3 regions of the Micromonospora sp. LOL_025 genome follow, and region 1 is predicted to be linked to each of the others. Evidence: riboswitches for the same ligand, from Rfam matches in the RefSeq annotation. Region 1 holds a riboswitch; each other region holds the start of a gene.
What was found. A riboswitch is a leader RNA that binds a small molecule or an ion and turns the genes downstream of it on or off. The one in region 1 is predicted to bind cyclic di-AMP.

Region 2: it holds a riboswitch for cyclic di-AMP, as region 1 does, so the genes downstream of both, ACFHW0_RS02350 (coiled-coil domain-containing protein) here and ACFHW0_RS12710 (C39 family peptidase) in region 1, are expected to answer to the same signal.
Region 3: it holds a riboswitch for cyclic di-AMP, as region 1 does, so the genes downstream of both, ACFHW0_RS08065 (NlpC/P60 family protein) here and ACFHW0_RS12710 (C39 family peptidase) in region 1, are expected to answer to the same signal.

What each region holds. Positions count from the first base shown of each region.
Region 1 is NZ_JBHMIR010000007.1:231,954-236,258, forward strand. Features, by position in the region: gene ACFHW0_RS12700 (CDP-glycerol glycerophosphotransferase family protein) at 1-14, shown strand, start outside; gene ACFHW0_RS12705 (alpha/beta fold hydrolase) at 37-780, opposite strand; gene ACFHW0_RS12710 (C39 family peptidase) at 886-1,731, opposite strand; cyclic di-AMP (ydaO/yuaA leader) riboswitch at 1,960-2,100, opposite strand; gene ACFHW0_RS12715 (acyltransferase family protein) at 2,369-3,703, opposite strand; gene ACFHW0_RS12720 (polysaccharide pyruvyl transferase family protein) at 4,015-4,305, shown strand, end outside.
Region 2 is NZ_JBHMIR010000001.1:494,591-498,895, forward strand. Features, by position in the region: gene ACFHW0_RS02340 (HelD family protein) at 1-1,159, shown strand, start outside; gene ACFHW0_RS02345 (cation diffusion facilitator family transporter) at 1,237-2,154, shown strand; cyclic di-AMP (ydaO/yuaA leader) riboswitch at 2,308-2,439, shown strand; gene ACFHW0_RS02350 (coiled-coil domain-containing protein) at 2,453-3,547, shown strand; gene ACFHW0_RS02355 (SRPBCC family protein) at 3,635-4,102, opposite strand; gene ACFHW0_RS02360 (1-phosphofructokinase family hexose kinase) at 4,280-4,305, shown strand, end outside.
Region 3 is NZ_JBHMIR010000004.1:267,602-271,906, forward strand. Features, by position in the region: gene ACFHW0_RS08060 (N-acetylmuramoyl-L-alanine amidase) at 1-1,162, opposite strand, end outside; cyclic di-AMP (ydaO/yuaA leader) riboswitch at 1,401-1,534, shown strand; gene ACFHW0_RS08065 (NlpC/P60 family protein) at 1,547-2,587, shown strand; gene dcd (dCTP deaminase) at 2,643-3,221, opposite strand; gene ACFHW0_RS08075 (pyridoxamine 5'-phosphate oxidase family protein) at 3,300-3,851, shown strand; gene ACFHW0_RS08080 (zinc metalloprotease) at 3,992-4,305, opposite strand, start outside.

The DNA of each region.
Region 1 (4,305 bases):
CCCCCGCCACCTGACGCCGCCCAGGGTGGGGAACGGTCAGCGGTAGGGGTCGACGAGGTCCAGGACCGCCTCGGGGGCCTCGACGTGGGCGTTGTGCCCGAGGCCGGGCAGGGTGGCGACCGGCACGCCCAGCTCCTTGAGCTGGGCGTCGGTGACCATGGGGTCGTGCTCGCCGCGGGCCAGCAGCACGGGCACGTCGGTCGCGGCCAGCAGGGCGGGCAGGTCCGGCGCGCCCACGCCGAACGCGGCCGGGTCCATCGCCAGCCGCCAGCGGCCGTCGACCTGCCGCAGCCCGGCCTCCACGACGGGATGGTCCGGGGCGAAGAGCCCGGTCAGGCCGGCCACCCGCAGGTAGCGGCGGGCGGCCTCGTCCCGGCTGGCGAACCAGGTCACCGGCCGGGCCGCCAACTCACCCGCCTTCGCCAGCTCCGCCGGCGACCAGACGGCCTTGATGCCGAGCCCGACCACGGCGTCGACGGGCAGCCCGGCGCTGCGGGCGGCCAGTGCCAGAGCGACCACCCCGCCGAGGGAGTGCCCCAGCACGACGAGCCGGTCCCCCGCCGCGAGCCCCGCGGCGATCCGCGCGGCCAGCCCCGGGAACGAGTACTCCGGCAGCGGCGGCGACCAGCCGTGGCCGGCGAGGTCCGGCGCCAGCCACCGTCCCGCCCACCGACGCTCGAGCAGCGGCGCCCAGGGCAGCCACACGTCGCCGGTCGCACCCATGCCGTGCAGCAGCAGGAGCACCCGCCGGCCGTCCCGGTCACCCGATTCATCGATCATGGGCGCAGTGTGCCACCCACCGGACGCCGTGGGCGAGGGCCGTGACCCGGACACGACATCGGGCGTCGGCCCCGGAATCCGGGGGCCGACGCCCGACGGTGTCGCTCAGGCGGAGTAGCCGCGGGTGGCCGCCCAGTTCGCCAGGGCGATGGTGCTGATCCAGTACGAGGCGGTCGCCGGGTTCGCCGAGTCGGCGATCTTCACCAGCCGCCCCTCGTCCTGGTAGCCGACCACGGCGATGTAGTGGCCGCCGGGGAAGGAGTGCCAGCCGCCGTCGGTGTCCGTGGCGCTGCCGGCGACGTTGACCACGACGCCCCGCCCGTCGGCGATGGCCGCGACGACGTCAGCCTGGAGCCGGTCCATCTGGGCCGGGGTGGCCGCGCCACCAGGGATCATCCGAGTCCGGTACGGGTCGCCCTTCACCACCGCGTTCAGCACGCGGGTGGTGTCCTGGGCCGAGTCGGTGCCCATCTGGTCGGTACCCAACTGGGCACCGAGGGCGTCCTGGCTGCGCGCGATGCCGGCGGCGCTGAGGGCGTGCCGGACGGCCGCCGGACCACAGTTGTAGAAGGTGGTCTGGGCCTGGTAGTCGTAGTCCAGGGTCTTGGCGGCCGGGGGCTTCGGCGGCTCCGGCTTGCGGGTCAGGTCCGGGTCCGGGGCGGCGCTGGAGGCGCGGGCCGACGGGGCCGCGCTGGACGCGGCCGGGGCGGCGCTGGACGGGGCGGTCGCGGCCCTGGCCTGGCTGCGCGAGGCCGCGGTGTCGTCCCGCAGTTCGGTCGCGGCCACCGGGGCCTGCGCGGCGGCGGGGGCCTCGTCGGCTCCGGCCAACAGCGCGCCCGTGCCCGACGCCAGCACGAGCGCCGCGGCGGACGCGGCGGCCAGCTGGTACGGGCGCTCGGACGTGAGGCGACGCAGCTGTCGCTTGAGGTGGTGCTTCACGGTTTCCTCCACGGGCTGGGGGCGAGCGGCCGTCGGTCCGCGCCGAGGGCAGGGCGGACCGACCGCGCGGACGGGCGTCCGGGCGGGTGGTGGACCACTCAGGGGATGCGCCCGGGATGCCGGGCGACGGACGGTGACCGGTGGGTCAGCTCGTGACCTGCGGGCGGACGAGCGCGGGCACCGCGGCGCCGTGGAGACGGCGGAACAACCGAGGGGTGGACGGGTGTGGCATGGGGATGGAACTCCTTCCGACACCGCCGACCGGGTTAGCTGACGGATTCGGGCGGGAAGAACGCCCTACCACGGGCCCACGGCCCACGGATTCACCCCAACAAGCACTGGGTCCCCGGTTCGTCGTTCACGATTAGGCGGGTCGGCGCGGCGTCGCCTCTGGGCGATCGGGTACCGCACCGGACGCGCCGACATTACTGGCCGGTCCGCGCCCTGCCAACCCCGTCCCACCTGCCTAAACCTTGATCGGGAGACGGTTTTTGCGGGCACTTCGCCACTGACACGACTCAATGGGACGACCGTTTATGCGGGCGCCTCCGGGTGACAACGGGACGAGTGGCGGACATCGGCGCCGAAACCCCGGCGGGAATCAGCCGGGCCGCGCCGGATGACCGATTCGCCGACGTGGTGACCGGCGTCACGGAAACGGTCGGGATTTCGTCGGCGGACACTCCGGCCGCCGGGCCGAGCAGGCTGACGCTCGCAGATGTCGAGCACCCGCTCCCGGTCGGCGCGAGTCGACGTACGCCGGTCGGTGGTCGTCGTGCGGGTCGGCGGCCCGGGGGCGCGGCACGGCGTTGCCCCGCTCCCCCGGCGGCGTCGCCCCGGGGCCGCCGGGGTGCGTCCCGGCGTCGCCCCCGTCACGGGGCGTCGCCCGGGCCGGCCTGCGCGGGGTGAGCAACCGCATCATCGGCGTCTCGACGACGCGGTGCAACAGACCGGCCAGGGCCAGGTTGACCAGCAGGAAGCCGAGCACCACCACCGGCCCCCACCAGCCGGTGAAGCCGACGCCCCAGTCGCCGGTGAGCCGCAGGACGGTGATCATCACCAGGACGTGCACCAGGTAGAAGGCGAAGGAGACCTCGCCCAGCCAGACCATCGGACGGGACCGCCACGGCGAGCGCCGCCCGCGCACGTCCGCGTCCGCCGCCGCGGCGATGACCAGGACGTACGCCACCGAGAGCAGCGCCGCCCACAGTTCGGCGCGGACCCACTGCGCGGCGACCACCCACGTCGCTACGAAGACCAGGCTGGCCAGCGGCAGGCCCGGCCCACGCCACCGGCCGCGCCGCATCAGCTCGGCGGCGGCCACGCCCATCCAGAACTCCAGCGACCGCACCGGCGGGAAGACCTGGGTGAACCACCAGCGGCTCTCCTCCGGCACCAGCGCCTGGGCCGGCCAGAGCGCCAGGATGAGCAGCGGCACCGCGACCACGACGGCCCACAGCGCCCACGGTCGGGCCCGGCGGATCAGCGGCAGCGCCAACGGCAGGCAGAGGTAGAAGAAGAACTCGCAGGACAGCGACCAGCTGACGGTGTTGATGCTGTAGAAGTGGCCCGGCCGGGGGTCCCACGCCTGGAGGAGGAACAGGTTCTCCACCGCGACGAACCGGTCCACCGGGTCGGCGAACCAGGCCGCGACCGCCAGGGCTGCCACCCACAGCACCACGTGGCTCGGCCAGATCTTGGCCACCCGGCGCCGCCAGAACGCCCGACGGGTGTCGGTGGGTCGGGCCGACCAGACCAGCACGAAGCCGCTGAGGATGAAGAAGAACTGCACGCCCGACAGGCCGAGGGCGAAGGCCCAGTCCACGACGGCCTTCTGGCCGGGCTCGGCGATGATGCCCATCGTCGCGACGTGGAACCCGAAGACGAGCAGGGCGGCGACCCAGCGCAGCCCGGTCAGCGACGGCAGGCGGCTGGCCGGGGACGCGGGCCGGACGGCCGGCGCGGCGGTCGCGGCGTCGTTCATGCCGGCATCCCGACGATCCGCAGGGTCACCAGCACGTACGTCTCCTCCTCGACCCCGTCCTCAGGCGCCCCGAGGGGCCCCGTGGCGGCCCACCGGTCGGCGCCGCCCCGCCGGGCACCCTACCCGCCGGACCTGAGGCTCTGTTCCGTCCCGTCCGCGAGTGCCCGTTCTGTCCGGTGCCGAAATCCCCGCTCCTCCCATCCCTCGGTGACCGTTCCGTCCCCGCCCGTGACGACAGCGGCGGCCATCCGGGTTCCGGTCGATCGGTGGCTAGTATTCCCAGACCCGAAGGTGACGAGAGGCGGGGACGAATGCACCAGCGGATCCTGATGCGGGCGAAGAAGGGCCCGTTCGACGTCTACTCGCCGGAGGAGACGCACGAACGGAACTGGATCGGCGAGAACAACGGCAACCTCGTCTTCAGCCACGCCGCCCACAAGCTCCTGCGCACCGCCACCGCCGAGATCACCTCGACCGAGTTCAGGATCAACCCACGCGACGCCGACATGATCAACGAACGCTACGACGTCTACGTCGTACCGCTCGCCAACGCCTTCCGCCGCAGCTACGCCCACCGCGTCGAGACCATGGCGAAGCTCATC
Region 2 (4,305 bases), on a different contig from region 1:
GCGCCGCGAGCTGGACGGCATCCGCGACCGGGCGATGCCCCGGGGCGCCCGGCGCAACGAGGTGCGCCGGGCCGGCTTCGACGGGGTCTTCGCCGCGCTCTGGGCGCAGGCCCGCAGGTTGGGCGTCGGCCGGCTGCCCGAGCAGCGCGCGTTCGAGGACGAGATCGCCGAGCGGCCGGAGTTCCGGGAGTTCCTCAAGGCGTGGTGGCCCCGGCTGCACCCCCGGCACGTGCTCGGCTGGCTGGCCCGCCCGGACCGGCTGCACCGCTACGCCGGGGGGATCCTCTCCCGCGCCGAGATCCGGCTGCTGGCCGACGCGTACCGGCGCCTCGACGCCGCGGGGCTGACGATCGCCGACATCGCGCTGCTCGACGAGTTGGACGCGTTGCTCGGCAAGCCGATGCGGCCGGCCCGGGCGAAGCGGGACCCGTTCCAGCTGGCCGGCGGGGTCCGCGAGCTGAGCACCTTCGCCGACCGGCAGCGCGCCGCCCGCGACGCGGCCCGGGAGCGTCCCGACGACTACCGGGAGTTCGCGCACGTGGTGGTCGACGAGTCGCAGGACGTCTCGCCGATGCAGTGGCGCATGATCGGCCGGCGGGGCCGGCTGGCCTCGTGGACGGTGGTGGGCGACCCGGCGCAGACGGCGTGGACGGGGGATCCGGAGGAGCTGACCCGGGCCCGGGACCAGGCGTTGGGCCGGCGCAAGCGGCACCACTTCACCCTCACCACGAACTACCGCAACTCGGCGGAGATCTTCGCGGTGGCGGCGGCCGAGATCCGTCGGCTGCACCCGGACCTCCCGCTGCCCAGGGCGGTGCGCTCCACGGGCGTCGAACCGGTCGAGCTGGTGGTGCCGCCGGCGGAGCTGGAGGCCGCGGTGGTGGCGGCGGCCGGCGCGCTGCTCGCCGAGGTCGAGGGCACGGTCGGCGTGATCACGCCGGTGCCCCGCCGCGACGAGGTGGCCGGCTGGCTGGGCGGGCTCGGCGCGCCGCGCCTACAGGTGGTGACCAGCCTGGAGGCCAAGGGCATGGAGTACGACGGGGTCGTCCTCGTCGCCCCGAGCGAGATCCGGGCCGACCCGGGGTCGGGGGTACGGACGCTCTACGTGGCGCTGTCCCGGGCCACCCAGCGGCTGACCACCGTCGACCCGATCGGCTGAGGATCCGTTACTTGCACACATAGCGATGTGAGCATAAATTGAACGCGAATCCGGATCCCCAGAGGGAGGATGGGCGCGTGGGCGCAGGTCATGACCACCATCACGGGTCGGTGGCGAACGCCGCGCACCGCCACCGGGGCCGGCTCTGGGCGGCGTTCGGGCTGCTCGCCGGCCTGATGGTGGTGGAGGCGGTGGCGGCCTTCCGCACGGGCTCACTGGCCCTGCTGAGCGACGCCGGGCACATGTTCACCGACGTGCTCGGCATCGGCATGGCGCTCGCGGCGATCGCCGCCACCCGGCGGGCGGGCGCCGACCCGCAGCGCACCTTCGGCCTCTACCGGCTGGAGGTGCTGGCCGCGCTGGCCAACGCCGCGCTGCTCTCGGGGGTCGCGGTCTACGTCGTGATCGAGGCGGTGCGCCGCTTCGGCGACCCGCCCGAGGTGCTGGCCGGCCCGATGCTGGTGGTCGCCGTGCTCGGCCTGCTCGCCAACGTCGGCGCCTTCGCGCTGCTGCGCTCCGGGGCGAAGGAGAGCATCAACGTCCACGGCGCGTACCTGGAGGTCCTCGGCGACCTGCTGGGGTCACTCGGTGTGATCGGGGCCGCGCTGCTGATCGTCACCACCGGCTGGTGGTGGGCGGACCCGCTGGTGGCGGTCGGAATCGGCGTGTTCATTTTGCCGCGCACCTGGCGGCTCGGGCGGGCCGCGCTGCGCATCCTGGTGCAGGCCGCGCCGGAGCACCTCCAGGTCACGGCCGTGCACGACCGACTGGCCGCCGTGCCCGGCGTCGCCGAGGTGCACGACCTGCACGTCTGGACGCTGACCTCCGGGATGGAGGTGGCCTCGGCGCACCTGACCATGGCCCCCGGCGCCGAGGTCGGCGCGGTGCTGGGCGCCGCCCGGGCCGCGCTGCACGACGACTTTCAGATCGAGCACGCCACGTTGCAGATCGAGCCGGGAGCGTCGCCCGGGACCTGCGGGGCGGTCGAGTGGTAATGAGGACAACCTTAAATCTGGGAGAGTATTGTGGGCTTATGTCGGATTTGACTGTTAGTGGATGTACACCGTCCGTCACCTGCGGTGCACCAGTCACACCGGCACCGGTAGGCTCGGCTTCGGCCTCCGCCAGGCGGCACCCACCGGTGCCGGCGGTGGCCGCCGCCTAATCGCCCGACGGGGCGAACCGGGGAACCAAGTTCGTGGGGTGCATCCGCGTCAGCGGTAGGGATCTTCCGTCCCGAACCCGTCAGCTAACCCGGTCGGCGGCTGACGGAAGGACACGTGTATGCCAGTGATGGCACCCGTACGACGACGTGCCGCCCGGACGGCGGCCCTGATCGCCACGATGCTCGCCCTCGGCGCCGCCGTGGCCCCGGTCACCGCCGCCCCGGCGGCGGCCGCCACCCGCGCCGGCCTGCTCGCCGCGGCCCCCGGCCAGGACGAGGAGGGCGGCACCCCCGCCCTGCGGGCCCAGTTGGAGGCCGCCAGCAAGGGCTACCTCGACGCCAAGCGCGCCCTGGACACGTCGGCCAAGCGGCAGCAGCAGCTCGCCGCGCAGCTCAAGACCACCGAGGTCGAGCTGACCGCGCGCACCGCCAAGGTCGGCGAGATCGCGGGGGCCGCCTACCGCACCGGCCGCCTCAGCGTGGCGTCCGCCCTGCTCAACAGCAGCTCCCCGGACGGCTTCATGGACCGTGCCGCCGCCCTCGACGCGGTGGCCGCCAAGGAGGACCGGGCCCTGCGCGAGCTCCAGGAGACCCGGGACGAGGCCACCCGCACCAAGCTGGCCCTGGACGGCGAGATCCGGGAGCAGCGCAAGCAGGTCAGCGTGATGGCCAAGCGCAAGGAGCAGGCCGAACGGGCACTGACGGTCGCCAACCGCGAGCAGCAGCAACAGCAGCAACAGCGGCAGCAGTCCGCGGGCGGCGGCTCCTCGCCGGGCGGCAGCTCGAGCAAGACGGCGAAGGCGGCGCCGCGCAACTCCGACGGCTCCTGGCCGCGCGAGTCGTGCAGCGTCAACGACCCCACCCCCGCCAACGGCTGCATCACCCCGCGCACCCTGCACGCGCTCAACCAGGCCAAGGCGGCGGGCTTCACCCGTTACGTCTCCTGCTACCGCCCCGGCGGCTCGGGCGAGCACCCGAAGGGTCGGGCCTGCGACTTCGCGGCCCAGAAGGGCGGCTTCGGCGGCGACGCCTCCGGGGGCGACCGGACGTACGGCAACAACCTGTCGGCGTACTTCGTGCGCAACGCCGACCGGCTCGCCGTGCTCTACGTGATCTGGTACCGGCAGATCTGGCTGCCGAGCAGCGGGTGGAAGTCGTACAGCGGAGCCAACGGCGACCCGTCCAGCGACCACACCAACCACGTGCACCTGTCGGTCTACTGACGCCCGTGCCCCGGTGCCCCGCCCGTCGCGGGATCGCCGGGGCACCACGGCGCCCGTCGCCTCCGGCCGGGCCTGGCTGCCTCGCGGTCAGCCGCCCGGCGGCCCGGTCCGGTCCGTGTCGAGGGCCGCGGCGAGGCGCGCGGCCAGCCCGAGATGGGCGGCGCGGGCCTGGCCGAACGCGTACCCGAAAAGCGGCGCGGGCGCGGCGAGGGTGATCTCGACCTCGATGCGGACCACGCCGTCGGGCTCCGCCCGCAGCCGGGTGTGGTTGCGCACCGTGGTGGCGGGCCACTGACGGGCCACGGTGACGATCTCGTCCGGATCGTCGACGAGGACGTCGGCGCGGTAGGTGATCGGCAGACGCACCGGCCCGGCGGCCAGCCGGTCGGTGATGTCGTAGCTGGCGCGCGCGCCGGGACGGGGCGGCACCCGACGGACCCGGACGATCAACGGGTGCAGGTCCACCTGCCGGGCGGGGTCGGCGAGCAGCGCCGCCGCCTCCACGAGGGAGCAGCGCGCCTGGACGGTGTAGCTGAAGGAACTTCGCCTGAGCACGCCGTCTCCCAGCGTCGGTGGTCGCCCGATCGTCGCGCATGCCGGGCGCGCTGGCAACGCCGCGCCGATCCCGCCCGGAGTCCGGACGTCCGGCCGCCGGTCGCACTACGGTCAGCTGATGGATGGTCATGGCGCGTGTCGATCGGCGGAGGGTGGGCGCATGAACGGGTACGACGGATGAGCGGGCACGTGATGGTCTTCGC
Region 3 (4,305 bases), on a different contig from region 1:
GCGCCAGGTGGCGGACCAGCTTGGCCGAGGTGCGGTACATCGCCTCGGTGTACCAGGTGCCGTGCCCGGCGAAGCCCTCGTGCTCCAGGCCGATGGACTTGGAGTTCACGTACCAGTTGCCGGCGTGCCAGCCGACGTTCTTGGTCTTGATGTGCTGGGCGATGTGCCCGTCCACCGAGCGCAGGGTGTAGTGCCAGCCCACCCGCTTCGGGTCCTTGACCAGGTTGACGCTGGGACCGAAGTAGCCCTCGGTGTCGTGGATGACGATGTACTCGATCTTCTGCTGCGCGGGCCGGTTCCCCAGGTCGTGGTTGCCGTAGTCGCCCACCGTGGGGCCGTACTGCTGGTAGGGGGCCGGGATCCACTCGCAGGAGATGTCGCTCGGGCACTCAAGGCCGTCCGGCCGGGTGAGCTTGCGCAGGCGCAGCCGGTCCAGCCAGGAGCGGTCGGGCTGGATCGCGCGGCCGGCCAGCGTGACCCGCTGCCCGTCGTCGGTCACCCGGCTGTCGCCCGTGGCGATGGTGGCGTACACCTCGTTGGCGAAGGCCGCCGCGGCGTCGGCGCTGTCCGCGCCGGAGTACCGGGCCACCGCGCCGTACCAGGCCGCCGGGTCGGTGTCGGCGCCGACCGGGGCGCCGATCTCCTTCTGGTACGCGGCCAGCAGCGCCGCGCCGCCCCGGATGTTCGCCGTGACGTCCGTCCGCAGCGACTCCTCGCTGGCGCCGGTCAGGTCGGCGGCGGCGTCGACGGTCCGCAGTGCGGCCTCGGCGGGCGGCGGAGCGGCCGGCGGCTCGTGGGCCTCGGCCAGGGACGGGCGGGAGTCGTCGCCGCGCGGGTCCTCGGTGCCCTCGTCGTGGTGCGTGCCGCCGGACAGGGCGGCGACGTGTTCGGCGTCGGTGAGGTGCATCGGTCCGTAGCCGCCGCTGGTGCTGGGCGTGCCGGCGTTGGTGTCCCAGCGGGACTGCAGGTAGGAGACCCCGAGCAGGACGCTCTCCGGCACGCCGTACTCGGCCGCCGCGGCCGCGTACTGCTGCTGCCGGTCGTCCACCGGCGCTGCTGCGGCGGCGGATCCGGCGGCGGTGAGCGGCGTCGCGGCCATGGCGGCGGCCATGGCGGCGGCCAGCAGGACGCGTCTGCTCCTCGATGTCGCTGACAGGTGCATCAGACCCCCAGTTCGGACGGGCAAAGGTGGGGTCACCTTCGCCCCGTCCGCCGCCTCCGGTCAATACCTTTCCGTCAGACACTTCATGAGGAAGGAAATCTTCGTCGCCCGGGTTGCGGATTCGTCCGGCGCGGGTGGGCACGGAGTGTCACCGTCCGCAGGGTTGCGGATCGATAACGGTCGTCTCTACTCTGGTCATTCGTCGGCCGGTGACAATCCGTCCAACCAGGGCGGTGACGGTCCGACACCGCCGAGTCGCTCCCGAGCGAGCCGGGGACCCAGGTTCCCCGGGGTGAATCCGCGATCCTGCGGTAGGGCGCCCCTTCCCGCCCGAACCCGTCAGCTAACCCGGTAGGCGGTCCGGAAGAAGGAGTACGAAGCCCGGTGGCACACCATGCCCCGCGGCCACCGTCGACCCGGTCGGCCCTCGCCGACCCGGTGACGGCTGCGCCGCGCCCACGCTGGTACCGCTGCACCACCGCCCTCGCCGCCCTGGCCGCGTTCGCCGTCGTCCTGACCGGCGGCGCCACGGCGGCCCACGCCGAACCGACGGTCGCCGAGATCGAACGGCAGATCGACGAGGACTGGAACAAGCTCGAACCGGTCATCGAACGGCACAACGCCACCCGACAGGACCTGGCCGCCAGGCGGAAGCAGGCCGACGCGCTCGCCGCGCAGATCGGGCCGCTGGAGAAGCAGGTCGACCAGGCGATGGAGAAGGTGGGCGCGCTGGCCGCCCGCGCCTACAAGGGCGAGAACGTCTCCGCCGTCAACGCCCTGCTGGGCAGCCGCTCACCGAGCGAGATGGTCGGGCAACTCGAACTGCTCGACCGGTTCGCCCAGCACCAGCAGCAGGACGTGCGGCAGGTCGCCGAGCTGCGCGACCGGCTGGCCGCCCGGAAGGCGCCGCTGGACGAGATGGTCGTCCAGCTCAGCCGCACCGAGGCCCAGCTCGCGGCGAAGAAGAAGCAGATCAACGCCGAGATCGACCGGTTGCAGAAGCTGCGGCTGCGGATCTACGGCAACGGCGGTGGCGGGCCGCTGCGCCCCGCGCCCTGCCCCGCCAGCTATCCCGGCGGCGCGGCCGGCACCGCCGTGAAGTTCGCCTGCGCGCAGATCGGCAAGCCCTACGTCTGGGGCGCCGAGGGTCCGAACTCGTACGACTGCTCCGGCCTGATGCTCGCCGCCTGGGCCAAGGCCGGGGTCTCGCTGCCGCACAACGCCGCGCAGCAGCGCCGGGCCACCGCGACCGTCAGCCGGGGGGAGTTGCGCCCGGGTGACCTCGTCTTCTACTACAGCGACCTGCACCACGTCGGCATGTACGTCGGCGGGGGCTGGGTGGTGCACGCCTCCCGCGCCGGGGTGCCGATCAAGATGAAGAAGGTCGACGACGGCCCGATCCACAGCTACGGCCGACCCGGCTGAGGCACGCGGGGGGCCCTGCCCGGCGGGGGCCCTCCGCAGGCCCGCTAGGTCCGGGTCAGCGGGTCGGCCACGTGCGCCAGTGCTGCCAGGAACGGCTCGGGGTCGGCCCGCGCTGCCCCTGGTAGCGCGAGCCGTAGACGGCCGAGCCGTACGGGTGCTGCGCCGGCGACGAGAGCCGGAAGATGCAGAGCTGCCCGATCTTCATGCCCGGCCAGAGGGTGATCGGCAGGTTGGCCACGTTGGACAGTTCGAGGGTCACGTGACCGGAGAAGCCCGGGTCGATGAAGCCCGCCGTGGAGTGGGTGAGCAGGCCGAGCCGGCCCAGGGAGCTCTTCCCTTCGAGGCGGCCGGCGAGCTGGTCGCCGAGCGTGATCACCTCCAGCGTCGAGGCGAGCACGAACTCGCCCGGATGCAGCACGTACGGCTCGCCCTCCGGCACCTCGACCATCGACGTCAGGTCGTCCTGCTGCTGCGCGGGGTCGATGTGGGTGTAGAGGTGGTTGTTGAAGACCCGAAAGAGCTTGTCCAGGCGTACGTCGATGCTGGACGGTTGCACCAGCGCGGGCTCGAACGGCTCCAGCGCGAGCGTGCCCGCCTCGATCTCGGAGGCCAGGTCGCGGTCGGAGAGCAGCATCCGCACACCTTAGCGAGCGACACGGGTGACCTGCGTGTCGGAGTGCGTGTTCGAACGTTTGTTCGATAGAATGCCCGCATGGCTTCCTGGTCCGAATTCGCCGCCGACGAGCCCCGCCTCGCCGACGGGATCCGCCTTCTCATGCAGCAGTACGGGCCGGGCTTCGGCTACCTGGCCACCGTCCGCGCCGACGGCGGTCCCCGGGTGCACCCGGTCTCCCCGGTGATCACCGACGAGGGGCTCTTCTGCTTCGTCGTCGACTCGCCCAAGCGGCGCGACCTGGAGCGCGACGGCCGCTACGCGCTGCACTCCTTCCCGCCGGAGGAGAGCGACGACGAAGCCTACGTCGCCGGCCACGCCCAACCGGTGACCGATCCGGCCCGGGTCGCCCGGCTGGCCCACAGCCACCGGGCCGCGCCGCAGGTCGACTGGCGGGTCTTCGAGTTCACCGTCGACGTGGCGATGCTGGCCCGCCGCGAGTCCGGCGTCGCGGGCGGCGCCGGCGAGGGACACGGCCGGCCCGCCGTCCAGGTGTGGCTCGACCCCCACGCGGCAGCCACCGGCACCGCGCTCATGCCCGAGACCAGGTCGGGGTGCGCCGGCGACCACGCCGCCCGCCCCGCCGCCTGAGACGCGGTGCGGCGCCCCGGGCCGTCCCCCTCCGGGGCGCCGCACCGTGACCACCGCCGCGCCCCCGTGTGCCCGGCCGCACAGACACCGGTGCCGGCCCCGTCGAGCGAGGCCGGCACCGGTGCGGTCGTACGGCGGAACTACGCCGCGCGGTAGGCGTTCCAGGCGGTCAGCATGCGGCTGGCCTGCCCGGCGGTGAACTGGTACATGCAGGAGTCGTAGCTGTAGTCCATGAAGTTGGTGATCGGGTCGACGCCGGGCGCGGTGCAGGTGTCGCGCCCGGTCGGGCAGCCGGAGGCCGGCGACGCCTCGGCGGCGGTGTCGCTGACGCTGTCGCCCGAGCCGGAGCAGCCGCCCTGGAAGGTGTGGTAGAGGTTCAGCCAGTGGCCGACCTCGTGGGTGCCCGTGTCGCCCTGGTTGTAGTTGGTGGCGGTGCCGCCCGGCAGCGACTCGC